Regions from separate parts of the Peribacillus sp. FSL E2-0218 genome, predicted to be linked through region 1. Evidence: riboswitches for the same ligand, from Rfam matches in the RefSeq annotation. Region 1 holds a riboswitch; the other holds the start of a gene.
What was found. Region 1 has a riboswitch for cyclic di-AMP ahead of MHI53_RS04990 (APC family permease). Riboswitches for the same ligand answer to the same signal wherever they lie in the genome.
Positions count from the first base shown of each region.

Region 2: it holds a riboswitch for cyclic di-AMP, as region 1 does, so the genes downstream of both, MHI53_RS21390 (TrkH family potassium uptake protein) here and MHI53_RS04990 (APC family permease) in region 1, are expected to answer to the same signal.

Region 1 is NZ_CP150304.1:1,036,585-1,044,167, forward strand. Features, by position in the region: gene MHI53_RS04975 (hypothetical protein) at 244-414, opposite strand; gene MHI53_RS04980 (IS1182 family transposase) at 925-2,283, opposite strand; gene MHI53_RS04985 (hypothetical protein) at 2,633-2,773, opposite strand; cyclic di-AMP (ydaO/yuaA leader) riboswitch at 2,931-3,074, shown strand; gene MHI53_RS04990 (APC family permease) at 3,215-5,041, shown strand; gene MHI53_RS04995 (RhaT/GlcU family sugar-proton symporter) at 5,383-6,237, shown strand; gene MHI53_RS05000 (SDR family oxidoreductase) at 6,253-7,038, shown strand; gene MHI53_RS05005 (hypothetical protein) at 7,339-7,583, shown strand, end outside.
Region 2 is NZ_CP150304.1:4,438,331-4,445,913, reverse strand. Features, by position in the region: gene MHI53_RS21415 (PadR family transcriptional regulator) at 1-214, opposite strand, end outside; gene MHI53_RS21410 (PH domain-containing protein) at 430-834, shown strand; gene MHI53_RS21405 (class I SAM-dependent methyltransferase) at 1,153-1,848, shown strand; gene MHI53_RS21400 (STAS domain-containing protein) at 2,151-2,984, shown strand; gene MHI53_RS21395 (TrkA family potassium uptake protein) at 3,172-3,828, opposite strand; gene MHI53_RS21390 (TrkH family potassium uptake protein) at 3,852-5,198, opposite strand; cyclic di-AMP (ydaO/yuaA leader) riboswitch at 5,362-5,504, opposite strand; gene MHI53_RS21385 (hypothetical protein) at 5,761-5,952, shown strand; gene MHI53_RS21380 (MFS transporter) at 6,171-7,424, shown strand; gene MHI53_RS21375 (TetR/AcrR family transcriptional regulator C-terminal domain-containing protein) at 7,471-7,583, opposite strand, start outside.

The DNA of each region.
Region 1 (7,583 bases):
ATGTATACAAACCAATCTTTTTTAATTGAACGCTTTAAGTGCTAAAAAACTATATTAATATATCATGATTCGTAAAAAAGTAAATTTATTCCACTCAGGCAACTTTATTATGTGGAATTCTTATCTGTAATTAAACATCTTTTGATGGGACGCGTGTGTATGCTGAATAATAAAAACCGGCCTTTAATAGGTCGGTTCAGATCGTATCTATGAAGAATGATGGGGGCAGTTAATGCCATGAGATCATTCAAACTTATCTATAGGAGCGGAAAGCGACTGTCTGTTTTCAGTTTCTTGCACAGTCTCAACATCCTTTTGAAATTCTAAAAATCCGGTGTATACTTGCGCGGCCATCCCTAGATATGGCAATTCTGTGTGAATGATACCCATTCTGGGTGAATGATGCATATACATTTTTCATCCCTCCTTTTGAAATTAAGATAACCCTAAAAGTAAGGACGTCAATAAGTCTTCCCATTGGGTTTCATCAACCCAAACATTAAGCCCCAGGGACGGAAGGAGTGAAAAAGTGGACTACGGTATGGACCTGGTGGGAAATTGGCGGGGGGAATATGGATACGCTGGCTTGTCATCTAAGGCTAACGCACCTATAAGCCCATGAAGTGGAAAAAACATGCTTACCTTATTCAAGACTTAAATCAAGTAGTATCATCATTGCTGTTTAAGGTTAGTTTCTTGCTGCTTTTGGTGATGACTACTTTATCATTCTATGAGGATAAGCTAAAACGGTTTGGACGAGTCGTCAAAGAAAGGCAGGGCAGCCAAAAAAACTCCGGTTGAATTAACCGGAGTTTCAGTTTGTAGACAAAAGGGGTTCGGAATTAAAAAATTCCGAACCCCTTTTGAAATTCCTTTGAAATTTTGACCAAAGGTTACGAGATTTGGGCTCTTCGAGCCACTATGTTAAGCCGTTTTAGGACCTTGCCATGTCCAAGTGGCCATCTTCTTTACATTCATGGCAGCGAAAGTAAGCATCGCCTGCATCGACAATTTTTTAAGTCCCCTTAAAGTAGTCCAACGCATACCATGCTTTTCTTTTGCATCTGCGAATACACGCTCAATCGTTTCTTTGCGTTTCGCATATATAGGTTTTACCTCTTGATGATGACGCAGATGATCTGCTTCTTCCACATATGCTTGCCAGATATGCCGTGTCACTACTTTTTGATGGTCTTTGCTTTCCGTACACCGTGATAAAAATGAGCATGTTGCACAAATTTGTTTGGGCGATTTGTACTCGCGATAGCCCTCTTTATTTGTTGTTGAGTACTTTAAAGTTTCTCCCGAAGGGCAAAGGTAACAATCAAAGTGTTCATCGTAAACATAGTCATGTTTGCGAAAGAATCCTTCTTTTGTACGAGGACGTGTATAGGGTAAAGCAGGTGTGATTTCTTTGTTAAATAGGTAGCTTGTAATCGCTGGTGTTTTATAAGCTGCATCTGCGGCAACTGCTTCTGGTTTTCCAACTTTCTCAATCACTTGCTCAACAAGTGGCTCCAAAATATGACTGTCATGTGTATTACCAGGTGTTACAATCGTTCCCAATACAAAACCGTTGCCGTCTGCGGCCGCATGGAATGAATAGGCAAACTGTTTTGTTCGTTCATCTTTCACATAGTAGCCACTCTCAGGATCCGTAGTACTTTCTTTAATTGCTTTGGTTTCTTCCTTATCAAATTTATCTGGTGGAAAAGGCTTCTTTCCATGGTTTTCACGATCTTGATTGATTTCTTCTTGAAGACGTCCTTGATACGCTCGTGTTTCTTTACGAACGATTTTCTTTTCAAATTTCCGTTTATTCGCACTGGCTTTCACATGTGTGGAATTCACGAAAACGTGTTCTACACTTATTAACTTTTTATTAGCAGCTGTCATTAAAATGCGACAGAAAATCTGTTCAAACAGGTCTGTATCTTTAAAGCGTCGCTCATAATTTTTTCCGAACGTAGAGAAATGAGGTACTTTATCATGGAAACCATAGCCTAAGAACCAACGGTAAGCCATATTGGTTTCAACTTCTTCAATCGTTTTACGCATGGAACGAATACCGAAGGTATATTGAATGAAAGTCAGTTTAACTAAAATAACTGGATCAATACTTGGGCGTCCTACCTCTGAGTACATATCTTTCACCAAGTCATAAATGAAAGTGAAGTCAATGGCAGCCTCCATTTTACGAACCAAATGGTTCGGTGGCACCAGTTGATCTAAAGTAATCATTTCAAGTTGATCTCGCTGAATAGAATCATGTTTAGAAAGCATCCTCATCACCTCAAGTTTTAATCCTTCAATTTTAAAACAAAAATGACTCCAGTCAAAAGTGTTCTATCTAAAAGGTAAGACAAAGTTGATTGGAACGGAAGGTACGAGACTCCTGCGGGAAAAGCGCGTCTAGGGGAGACCCCGCAGGCAAAGCCGAGGAGGCTCCCCGACCGCCCGCGGAAAGCGAGTGCCTGGAGTGGAAATCAACGTCTAAATTGTACAGGCCATAAAAATAGACAAACTCGATTTTCATCGAGTTTGTCTACAGTCTGAAACTCCGGTTGAATTAACCGGAGTTTTTTTATAGCGCTATGGATAAGTACGAAACATCCAGTAGGATAGGGGAAATTCAGCTTCTTTCTTCATCGTCCGGATGCTGGAGGTGATGCTTATTTTCATTTAGGGGCCCGCCAAATTGTTCATTGATTTCTTTAACCACTTCATCTAAAAATTCATCCGATAGGATCGGTTTCATTGTATTTTTAGCCATACGAATCACGGTCATCCTTTCTGAATTTGCTGGGCTTGGATCTCGTAGGAAGCATAGATTATCAACATAACCTTAGTTGCAAAAAAATATTCTTTTTACAAGGAAAATTTTCATTTACTTTTCCAGTTCACGGGAGTATGATAATCAACAGTTTCATATTTCTAAATCGCTTAAACCATTTGGTGCGGGGGACCCGTTATAGGGATTATTGTATAATCCAAGGGGTGAATCCTTCCAAGGTAGGGCTACTCTTAGGTCCGAATCCGACAGCTAACCTCGTAAGCGTTATATGAGAAGGAAGGTGGAGCTTGTTAGACAAAAAAATTGATGTCTGCAGGTCTATTTAGTTATGACTTGCAGGCATTTTTATTTTTTTCTGTTTTTTTGCTTTAGCAGGGTAACCTAAACTTATTACTAAAAAACATGGCGGGTGAATTTTTGATGTTATCATCAATAAAGAGGTTCTTGATAGGAAGACCCTTAAAATCAAATGCACTGGGTGATCAAAAGCTTAACAAAACAAAAGCGTTGGCCATTCTATCTTCTGATGCTCTGTCCTCAGTCGCATATGGTCCGGAACAAATATTGATCGTCTTGATCACGGTTGGTGCTGCGGCATTTTGGTATTCCATACCGATTGCCATCGGGGTCTTGATCCTGTTAACGGCGCTTATCTTGTCCTATAGGCAAATCATTTTTGCTTACCCGCATGGCGGAGGCGCCTATGTCGTTTCAAAAAACAATTTGGGCATAAATCCAGGGCTGATCGCTGGCGGATCCTTATTGGTGGATTATATATTGACGGTGGCCGTGAGCGTTTCTGCAGGCACGGATGCCATCACGTCCGCTTTTCCCAGCCTGCATGCTTATAATGTCGGCATTGCCATCATTTTTGTGATCCTGCTTACCATCCTTAACTTAAGAGGGGTGACAGAGTCGGCTTCTGTATTGGCCTATCCTGTCTATCTGTTCGTTTTAGCATTATTCATCCTGATTGGGGTGGGACTATACAAAATCCTGACTGGGGATGTCTCACCTGAATTGCATGCTTCGATCGGAACCCCAGTCGCGGGCATCAGTTTATTCATCCTGCTGAGGGCATTTGCATCAGGCAGCTCCGCCTTGACCGGCGTCGAAGCGATTTCCAATGCAATCCCCAACTTTAAAGATCCAGCACCGAATAATGCAGCCAAAACCTTAATAGCGATGGGCTCGTTACTAGCTGTCTTATTTACGGGGATTGTATTTTTGGCCTATTATTTAAGCATTGTTCCAAGCGCAGAAGTAACGGTGGTATCCCAAATCGCCGAAGAAATATTTGGACGGAATTTCATGTATTTCTTCATTCAAGGCACGACGGCATTGATCCTGATTCTTGCTGCCAATACGGGGTATTCCGCTTTCCCGTTGCTAGCGGTCAATTTAGCCAAGGATAAGTTCATTCCAAGGATGTTTACGATAAGGGGAGACCGCCTAGGTTATTCCAATGGAATCATCATCCTTGGACTTGCATCGATTATCCTGATCGTCGCTTTTGGAGGGCATACCGAGAATCTCATTCCCCTTTATGCAGTAGGTGTTTTCATTCCATTCACCTTGTCGCAGTCGGGGATGATGGTTAAATGGATCCGGGAAAAGCCAAAAGGCTGGATCGTGAAGTTAACGATTAATTCCATTGGGGCAATGATTAGCTTTATTGTCACGATCATTTTCTTTTTAACAAAATTCGTTCATGTATGGCCTGTTTTGATCTTCCTGCCGATCATCATTTTCATGTTCCATCGCATAAGGAGACATTATGATGCGGTAGGCGATCAATTGCGCATCACTACCTGTGAGCAGACCCTGCCCATCCAAGGAAATGTTATCATCGTTCCTGTTGCCGGTATCACTCATGTAGTTGAGAATTCCTTGAATTATGCCAAGTCCCTTTCGGCAGATCAAATCATTGCCGTATACATCTCCTTTGAAAGGGAAGATGAAAAGAAATTCGAAGAAAAATGGAAGAAATGGCAGCCTGATATCAGGCTTGTCACGCTTCATTCCTACTACCGGAGCATCATTCAGCCCTTGACTAAATTTGTGGATACGGTTGAGCATAAGGCCAGTGAATCCAATTATCAAGTAACCGTGATCATCCCCCAATTCATTCCGAAGAAGGGCTGGCACAACATTCTCCATAACCAATCTAGTTTACTGATTCGTGCGTATTTACTTTATAGAAGGAATGTAGTGGTTACGACCGTTCCGTATCATTTGAAGAAATAATTGTCATATCATGATAGAAGCAACCCAACTCAGGGTTGCTTCTTACTTTTTGTCTGCAGTTTTTTTTTGCACTTCATTCAAAAAAATAAAAACTGCCCTTATAAACAGTTATTTCTCCGAAAAACAGAGATATATCAATGAAAACTGCATTTATATCTCCGAAAATAGAGATATATCAATGAAAACTGCACTTATATCTCCGAAAAAGATATCGATCCCTATCGATTAATGACCAAACTAAAAATTACCAAGGCTCAATTCACGGAGTGAGAACATATTAAGAAAAAGACTAAGTGAAATTTTCCTGCTTTAGTTTGGACATACATATATGGGGGTTGAAGATGGATATAGTATTAGCGCTCTTGCCGGCAGTGTTTTGGGGAAGCATCGTTTTATTTAATGTGAAGCTGGGAGGCGGACCTTATAGTCAGACACTGGGAACAACGATCGGGGCCTTGATATTCTCAATCGGCGTTTATATTTTTGCCGATATCAAGCTTTCCCTTTTGGTATTTGGCGTCGGCGTCGTGTCTGGTCTGTTTTGGGCGGTTGGACAAGCCAATCAGCTAAAGAGCATCGATTTAATGGGGGTCTCCAAAACGATGCCGATATCAACTGGGTTGCAGCTCATTTCGACCACGTTATTCGGGGTCATCGTTTTCCATGAGTGGTCGACGATGAAGGCGGTCATTTTAGGCGTTTTGGCACTAGTTTTCATCATTATCGGAATTGTCCTGACCTCTTTGGAAGATAAAGAATCAAAAGAGGGGAAATCGGGAAACTTGAAAAAAGGAATCATGATTCTCCTCATCTCCACCTTCGGTTACTTGGTTTATGTGGTCGTGGCCCGGCTCTTTGATGTAGATGGCTGGTCAGCACTATTCCCTCAAGCGATAGGGATGGTGATAGGTGGACTATTATTGACGTTTAAACATAAACCGTTTAACAAATATGCCATTCGAAATATCATTCCCGGATTGATATGGGCTGCTGGAAACATGTTTTTATTCATTTCCCAGCCTCGAGTGGGAGTCGCTACAAGTTTTTCGCTGTCACAAATGGGCATTGTCATCTCGACGCTAGGCGGAATCATCATATTGCGCGAGAAGAAAACGAAACACCAACTAATTGGAATCGTTATCGGAATAATATTGATCATCATAGCAGGGGTCATGCTTGGATTGGCAAAAAGTTAATTGGAGGGTGATGGAATGTATAAGGATTTAGAAGGCAAGGTCGTTGTGATAACAGGCTCGTCAACTGGTTTGGGGAAAGCGATGGCCATTCGCTTTGCTCAGGAAAAGGCAAAGGTCGTGGTTAATTATCGCTCGAAACCGGAGGAAGCGGATAGTGTATTGGAAGAAATAAAAGCAGACGGCGGGGAAGCGATAGCAGTGAAAGGGGATGTCACCGTTGAAGGTGATGTAATTAATCTTGTTGAATCAGCAGTAAAGAAGTTCGGAAAGCTTGATGTATTCATCAATAATGCAGGAATAGAAAATCCCGTTCCATCTCATGAGATGCCGTTAAGCGATTGGAATAGGGTGATAAACACCAATTTGACCGGCAACTTCCTCGGCTGCCGTGAAGCAATCAAATATTATGTCGAGAATGATGTAAAAGGCAATGTGATAAACATGTCCAGTGTACATGAAATGATTCCATGGCCTCTATTCGTTCACTATGCAGCAAGCAAGGGAGGCGTAAAATTGCTTACGGAAACCTTGGCCCTTGAATATGCGCCAAAAGGAATTCGGGTCAACAGCATAGGTCCAGGTGCCATCGCCACGCCAATAAATGCAGAAAAACTGGAAGATCCCGAAAAGAAAAAAGACCTCGAAAGCATGATTCCGATGGGGTACATCGGAAAGCCAGAGGAAATTGCCGCTGTTGCTGTATGGCTGGCTTCCTCCGAATCCAGTTATGTAACGGGCATCACGTTGTTCGCCGATGGCGGGATGACAAAATATCCTTCGTTCCAAGCTGGAAGAGGATAAAACAAGCGCCAACAGCAAATACTCAACAGATGGTTTCGGAATGATACCTATTCCGGAACCTTTTTATCCTTCAATATTCTTGAAAGCGCCTTGCATACGTTGGAATTTCTAATTTATAAAAGGTACGTGAGCTTCAATGCTCAAAGGAGAGTATCCGTGCAAGCCTTTAGCTTTCCAGAACTCTTTTTACTTGTTAAATAAAGTTAATATTAAATTACAAATTTATTAATCTTCTATTAATAGAATGTTAATGATTACCATATAAACTAAATATTGAATATAGATAGGGAGGAAATAAAAATGAAAAAAATATTCGTAGCTTTACCAGTCATGACCATGTTAGTATCGGGGTTTACTTACAGCACCACAGATGCAAGGAGTGCAGTAGGCCATCTAACAGATAATCCAGAATCCAATCTCACTTCAGAAGTAAAACCGGAAGAGGAACCAAAACAGGAAGAAGTAGTTAAAAACAATAATGGGAGTGCAGTAGGCCATCTGCCAAGTAATCCAGAATCAAATACCACTTCAGAAGTTAAACCGGA
Region 2 (7,583 bases), 1.8 Mb from region 1:
CGTCTCCCCAATAAGAGAGGATGCATCCGTCTTTTTCCAGACGTTTTAAGCTGGAATACATCGTTGCTTCCTTTATTTCATATTGCTCATTTGAACTCACATATATCAGTTTGCTGATCTCGTAACCATACTTATCGCCACTTTGCAGGAGTTTTAGAATCATTGTATCCACATGTCCGCGAAGCAGGTCTGAGGAAAGTTTGCGTTGAATCAAATCCTCACCTCCTTTTGTATATCCTATAGCATATTACTATGACAGTCAAGGTACTTTGCGCAAAAGGCAATCCTGCATGATGGGACGCTTACAAATTAATGGAAAGGAGATGTATTGATAGGTGAAAATTATTAGGAAAAATACTATAATTGGAAAAAGATACCTAATTTAAAAATGAAGGCTAACTTGCATTTGATTTCAGAGGAGTGAAGTTCATGAAATACCCATCAAAAAAGGATTGGTGGATGTACGTCGTTTTTCTCGGGATCTTCCTGGCCATTCTTTCACCGGTGGTCATGGCTGAAGATTTTTCCAGTCTATGGGCGGCCATTCCCATCATCTGTTTACTGCTATGGATTTGGTTCACAACGTATTATGTCATTGAGGATAAGACCTTGCTCGTTCGGTCGGCATTCATCCGGAAGACGATATCCATCGATGATATCCAGGCGATTGATAGGTCGTTCAATCCGTTATCGTCACCGGCGCTTTCACTGGATCGTATAAAAATATCCTATGGCCCCCATCAGTACATTCTCATTTCCCCCTTGCATCGTGAAATGTTCATTGAAGAATTGTTGAAGCGGAATCCTTCTATACGAACCAGTCTGAAGAGGTAATCGTGAACGGATTGATCCAAGGGGAAAAGCTGGTTAGGGTTATGGAAAACGGAAGAAGTGAACCTCCATCAGCATGTCGCCCTGCAGGTCGTTAGGGTTGATATGGAGGATGCTCGAAGAAAAGGGAATGCAGATAAAAACCGCTTTTGGATTTCCACCTGTTTGCCTCATGCACCACCCGCACACGGAGCGGTTTATTTCCAAGCCCTGATGGAGTTTGATGAAGAATTCGAAAGGATGACTTTGGAAGCTTGGAAGGACCGTACGCTGCATCCATATCAAAAAAAAATATGGAGTTAACCGGGAGGAGAGCTGAAGTTGTCTGAGACGATTACAAACTATGAAGATATATTGAATATGCTCGACTCGCTTTTACGGGAGCCAACTGCATTTTGGAATGGTTTTTACGAAGATCGTGAAAAGGGAATCCCTTTTTTCGAAAACCTTCCTGATGAAAATCTAGTAACGTATTTTGATGAGGGTCTGCTTGGTCCAGGGCAGGTTCTTGAGCTAGGCTGCGGCCCTGGAAGAAATGCCATTTACCTGGCTGAAAGGGGCTGTTCCGTCGATGCGGTGGACTTGTCACAAGAAGCCCTGAAATGGGGGATGGAACGAGCGGCAGAAAAGGATGTGCATGTGAACTTCATTCAAAGGAACCTATTCGACATCGAGATCGTGGAAGGAAAATATGATATCGTGTATGATTCTGGCTGTTTTCACCATATAGCCCCGCACCGAAGGCTGAAATATCTGGAGATGGTCAAGAAAGCGCTAAAACCTAAAGGGGCCTATTCGATTACCTGTTTTGTAGAAGGCGGCGAATTGGGTGGTGCCGCCATTTCGGATTGGGAGGTTTATAGGCAACGAAGCCTTATGGGAGGATTGGGCTTTACGGAAGAAAAGCTTAGGACCATTTTCAAGGATTTCGAAGTTGCGGAAATACGTAAAATGAAGAAAACGGATGAAGCATTTGGAATGCAAGGCCTCTGGACGGGTTTGTTCATGAAAAGGTGATGTTCTAAAAGAAATGGCTGCGAAAGCGGGATCTGGGAGCAGATCCTTTTTTTGAGTGCAAGTGGATTTGTTAACTAAAAATAAAAATGGTAAACTATTAAAATGAATTGATGCGAACGAATAATGTCCCAAACAATAGAAAAAATTTCAATGTTCATCCTTTTTTCGAAAAAATCAGTAGTTGTATGGTTTCAAAAACAGCAGGGAAGGTATAGGGGAAGAGGACTGCCAACTCGCGGTACCAGCAGACTTGAGACCAATTGAAATGAGTTCTTATAATAAATAAATAGGTGGAGACGTTTATGCATAGAAATAGAGAACTATATTCCTTTTTATTAAATAAAGCAAAGCAACTGACTGAAGATTGGTATGCAACCTTGAATAAAAACGATACGGCGGGGGTATACAGTTCTCCTGATCCCCAAGTTATCGAAAAACTGAAGCAGCAAAACTATCAATTTCATTTACATTTCTTTCAAATCTTCACGTTAGAAGAAAGCCAGTTCTTTAATGAGCTAGACGAATGGATTGAAGATATCGGTCAGGATGAGGAACATTTAAATACGCCCATCTATTACATATTGAGGGAATTTTTCCGGACACAAAAACAATATTTGGATTATATCGAGCAGTTTGCGGCATTGCATGAAGAGGAATATACCCAAGCGGAAATCAACTCCTGGTATAAGATCGTGGTTAGGGTGTTCAGTGAAGTGATGGAAAGGTTCACTGAGGCAAACCATAGATATGCCAACAAAATCATGAAAGCCCAGCAGCAAATGATCGATGAATTGAGCTCGCCCATCATTTCTCTTAATGATCATACAGCGTTACTCCCGCTGATTGGTGATATCGACACAGCGAGGGGCATGTCCTTGCTAGAGACCACGTTACAACAGTGTGCCGAAAAAAATGTCTCAAGACTGTTCCTTGATTTATCAGGCGTCCATTCCATAGATGGTGCATCCGCACATCAGCTGTCACAATTGATCGAATCCTTGCATCTCATCGGCATCCATACGACCCTTTCAGGACTTAGGCCGGAAATAGCGATGAAAGCAGTCAAGCTTCAACTGCCTTTTGAAAAGGTGACGGTCAAATCGACTTTAGCCCAAGCGATCCATACGATAAAATGATACATACATAAGCGCGGGGATGCTAGCTTTTAAAGAAACTTCGGAGTGCCGCCAAATGGCGGTCTTTTTGAATGATAGGATGTTAATACTGAAACCACATTTGATAGATACGCGCAAGATGGGAAACAATAATAGAGGGTGAAAGCTATCATTCCTCATGGATTCCATGACATAAACAGTCAGTGGATCATTCAATATTGGCAAAGACGGCTAGATCTTCTTTATTGCCAACGACTAGAAGCATATCTTTTTCATGAATATCCTGATCCGGTGATGGTGCTATGATGATTTCTCCATTACTGACGATGGCAATGACGCTGATATTATATGTTGCACGTAAATCGAGCTCTCTGAGGCTTTTTCCCTTCATGCTCATGGGGAGGATGATTTCCTCGATATTGTATTCTTTAGAGAGCTCTATATAGTTCAGCATGTTAGGGGAGAGAAGCTGATTCGCGACCCGTTCCCCCATATCCCTCTCAGGATAGATGACCCAGTCGGCACCGATTTTCGAGAGCACCTGGCCGTGATTTTTATTAAGGGCTTTGGCAATGACTTTTTTGACCCCAAGCTCTTTTAAAAGCAAGGTAGTTAAAATGCTCGATTGCATGTCATTTCCGATGGCTACGATGACACAATCGAAATTACGGATTCCGATCGATTTCAATGTCTCTGCTTCGGTTGTATCCGCAATGACTGCATGGGTAACGCTCAATTCCGCATTCTCGACACTTTCCTCATTGATATCAATCCCCAAAACCTCTTGGCCGGCCGTATATAATCTATGTGCCACACTGGTTCCGAATCTGCCTAATCCGATTACGGCATATTGTCGTTTGCCCATCTTCTACACGCCTCCTTTTATGATTAACCAATCATGATTTTCCCTTTTGGCCGACGGAACGGATCTGGTTTGCGCCGCATGGCGATAGCAAAGGCCAAAGTCAAAGGGCCCACACGGCCTGCAAACATCGTAAAAATGATGAGCATCCGGCCAAGCGGTGATAATTCTGGGGTCAAGCCCATTGAAAGTCCCACGGTGGCGAATGCTGAAGTGGCTTCGAACAAAATCATCAAGAAGTCACTTCCGCTTTCCGTGATGGCCAGCAGAATGGAGATGCTTGAAACCATGAATACGCCAATGAATGAAACGGATAATGCTTTGAAAATCGTTTCACTCACAATACGGTGACGGAATAAGACCACATCATCCTTTCCTTTAATCTGTGACCAAACCGTTCCGATAAGCGTCGCCAATGTAGTTGTTTTAATCCCGCCGCCAGTCGATCCGGGAGAAGCCCCAACGAACATCAAGAAAATGATGAGCAGCAAGGTAGGCTGAGTCAAATCAGGAATATCCAACGTATTAGAGCCTGCCGTCCTTGGTGAAACCGACTGAAATAAAGACGATAGCGTTTTACCCATCAAGGATAAAGGCTGCAATGTTTTGGCGTTGCCGAACTCGAATATAAAGATTAAAATTGCGCCGGCAATCGTAAGGATCAAGCTTGTCGTTAGAACGACCTTCGTATGTACGGATAAACGCTGGATATCACGATATTCGTATAGTTCATTCATCACGATGAAACCTATTCCGCCAAACGTGATGAGGAAGACGACCGTAAGGGTTATGAATGGATCCGATACATAGGGGGTTAAACTCCTGAATTCCCCCATTAAATCAAAGCCGGCATTATTGAAATTCGATATGGAATGAAAAACCCCATAATAAATCGCTTTGCCGATTGGCATGTCAAATGAGAAGCGAATCGATAAGATAAGGGCGCCCATGCCTTCAATGATGGCGGTGAAAATCAAAAGTCGTCTCACTAACCTGACTACACCTGCCATGGATAGATTATTTAAGGACTCCTGCAAAAGTAACCTGCCTTTTAAGGAAATTTTCTTGCCTAAAAGGAAAAAGAAAAACGTCGCAAATGACATGAATCCTAAGCCGCCTATTTGAATCAGTGTCAAGATGACCAACTCGCCAAAAGTGGTGAAAGTCGATCCCGTATCCACTACGACAAGCCCTGTTACACAAGTAGCGGATGTTGCGGTGAAAAGAGCATCCAGAAAAGAAAGACCATGCCCGCTTTCAGTGGAAATCGGCAAGGTCAATAAATAGGACCCGATCAGTATCAGGATGCCAAACCCGAGTACAAGTATTTTTGGCGGATCCAATAAATTTTTTGCTTTTATCAAATTGATCATCCCTGCCTATGATAATGTAATGTGTAACATTATATGAATATATGAACCATCAATCTTTCATTCCGAAGCTTTTAGAGCATAATAAAAAGACCTGCGAAAAACCTCGAACGGCTAATTTGACACAAATAACGTGCAAAAAAGCTTCCGAATTAGGCGGTCTTATGACCTCCTTCGCTTTAGCCGACGAAGTTAGCTGACGGGTAGGATGGCGAAAGAGCTGATCTCATCCCTTCTGCAAGGCAGAATTAACCCCAAATGATTGGGTCCTCCGTACTCAAATCCTTTGAGTTTTGGCCGAATTATATTAAATGGATAAAACGTATTCTACTCCCATCATTTAGCAGTTGTAAACCCCTAAATTGTAAAAAAATATTTCTTTAACAAAACTGAAAATTAACATTTCATTTACATTTTGAAAACGTATTGACAAATATTAGTTAGCACATTATGATAGGTTCGATTCATTCAAAAAATAAAATTCAGACAATATATATAATCGTTATTTTGGGGAAATCCTAAATAAAATCAAACACACTTTACAAAGAAGGCGGGCAAGGCAATTATGGAGAAGACGTTCAATCGATATGTTATCAATGCTACAGGCAAGGGCGGCCAGACATACTTAACACAATGCCAGGATAAAGATGCACTAAGGAAATGGATAGCCGATCATGAGGATCAAATCATCATGAATGAATTAAGAATAACCGACAAGAAAAAGAATCCTTTGTTAAAATTCTTTTCCCAAAGGTGAAAATCGTCCATTTCTTCTGCGGCAATATAACTTGAACGAGCCGAAAAATCCATATCTTGTTTCGCTTTCAAACTCATTGCCGATCAATGGGTTTTTTTGCGTTGGAATCATTTACATGTCGGAATGGATAATGTTAAAATTTAGGGAAAAAGGACTTCGTTGTAATACCGGATAGGGAGGCCATTCAGCCGGGCATGACAACCAGGGGTGGGGAATAGATGAGATTCAAACATGTAATGTCATCATGGAAGTATCCTTCCATTTTATTGTGCGGAATCGGGATTTCGAACTTCGGCGCATGGGTGTATTTCATCGCCCTCAATTTAATCGTTCTTGATTTGACCAAGTCTCCCTTAGCAGTCGCTGGTTTATATATGGTGAAACCGTTGGCGGTATTGTTGACCAATGTTTGGGCTGGCAGCGTCATCGATCGGAGAAATAAGCGGAATATGATGGTCACACTTGATCTATTCCGGGCGACATTCATCGCTTTGCTGGCATTGACTTCCTCCATTTGGGCGATCTATTCGCTCGTATTGGTGATCAATATGGCAGAGGCCGTGTTTGGTACAACATCAAGGACGTATATAACAAAATTAATACCAATCGAACAAAGAAAACGATTCAACTCATTGCGAAGCTTGATCGATTCAGGGGCTTTTTTGATTGGACCAGCGATAGCGGGTCTCCTTTTCATAATCGGCACCCCCGTCGCTGCCATCTATATCAATGCTCTAGCCTTAGTATTATCAGGCGTGATCACGCTATTCATGCCAGATCTTGAAAAGGATGATTCCTTTAGCCTTATCGATCGCCACCTATCCTGGGCCATCGTGAAAAAGGATTGGGGCATCGTCCTCGATTACAGCCGGAAAGCCTCATATGTGATGCTCATATATTTCTTGTTCAGCTGCATGGTCGTAATGGAAACGGCCATGGACTCCCAAGAAGCAGCATTTGCCAAAAGCGTGCTTTCTTTGTCGGACAGCGATTACGGATTCCTCGTAAGCATCGCCGGGGCGGGTATCATTGCCGGAGCAATCATAAATGCATTATTCATCAGTAAAGTGCGGATATCCTATCTGATTGGCCTGGGTTCCGTATGTGTTTCGATCGGTTATATGATTTATGCCGTGTCGACTTCGTTTTCAATCGCGGCCACGGGATTTTTCCTTATTGCCTTTTCATTGGCTTTTGCTAATACTGGCTTTCAAACTTTTTATCAGAATAATATCCCGGCGGACATCATGGGGAGGGTGGGCAGCATGTTCGGTTTGTTGGAAGCATTATTGATCATTATGACAACAGTGATTGTCGGTGCTTCTGCCCATTTCCTTTCGATTCGGTTCGTCGTGATTGCAGGTTCCGTGATGCTTCTTGCGTTTTCGATTTTATTATGTGTACTCAGTATGAAGCCAGTGAAAAGCAGGTATTATTCCAGTGAAGGGGGAATGGCGGAGAAAAAGGTGTAAGCGACCTTTCCGAAAAGGCATGCGGTGAACATGCCTTATATCCATTTCATTTAATGAATGTGCGTAATTGGCTGATGAAATTCAAGATTTGAAAATGTATCTTTGCCATTTCCTCCACTGGCTGTTCCTCGCAATTTTCCAGCCATTCCTGGATCACCC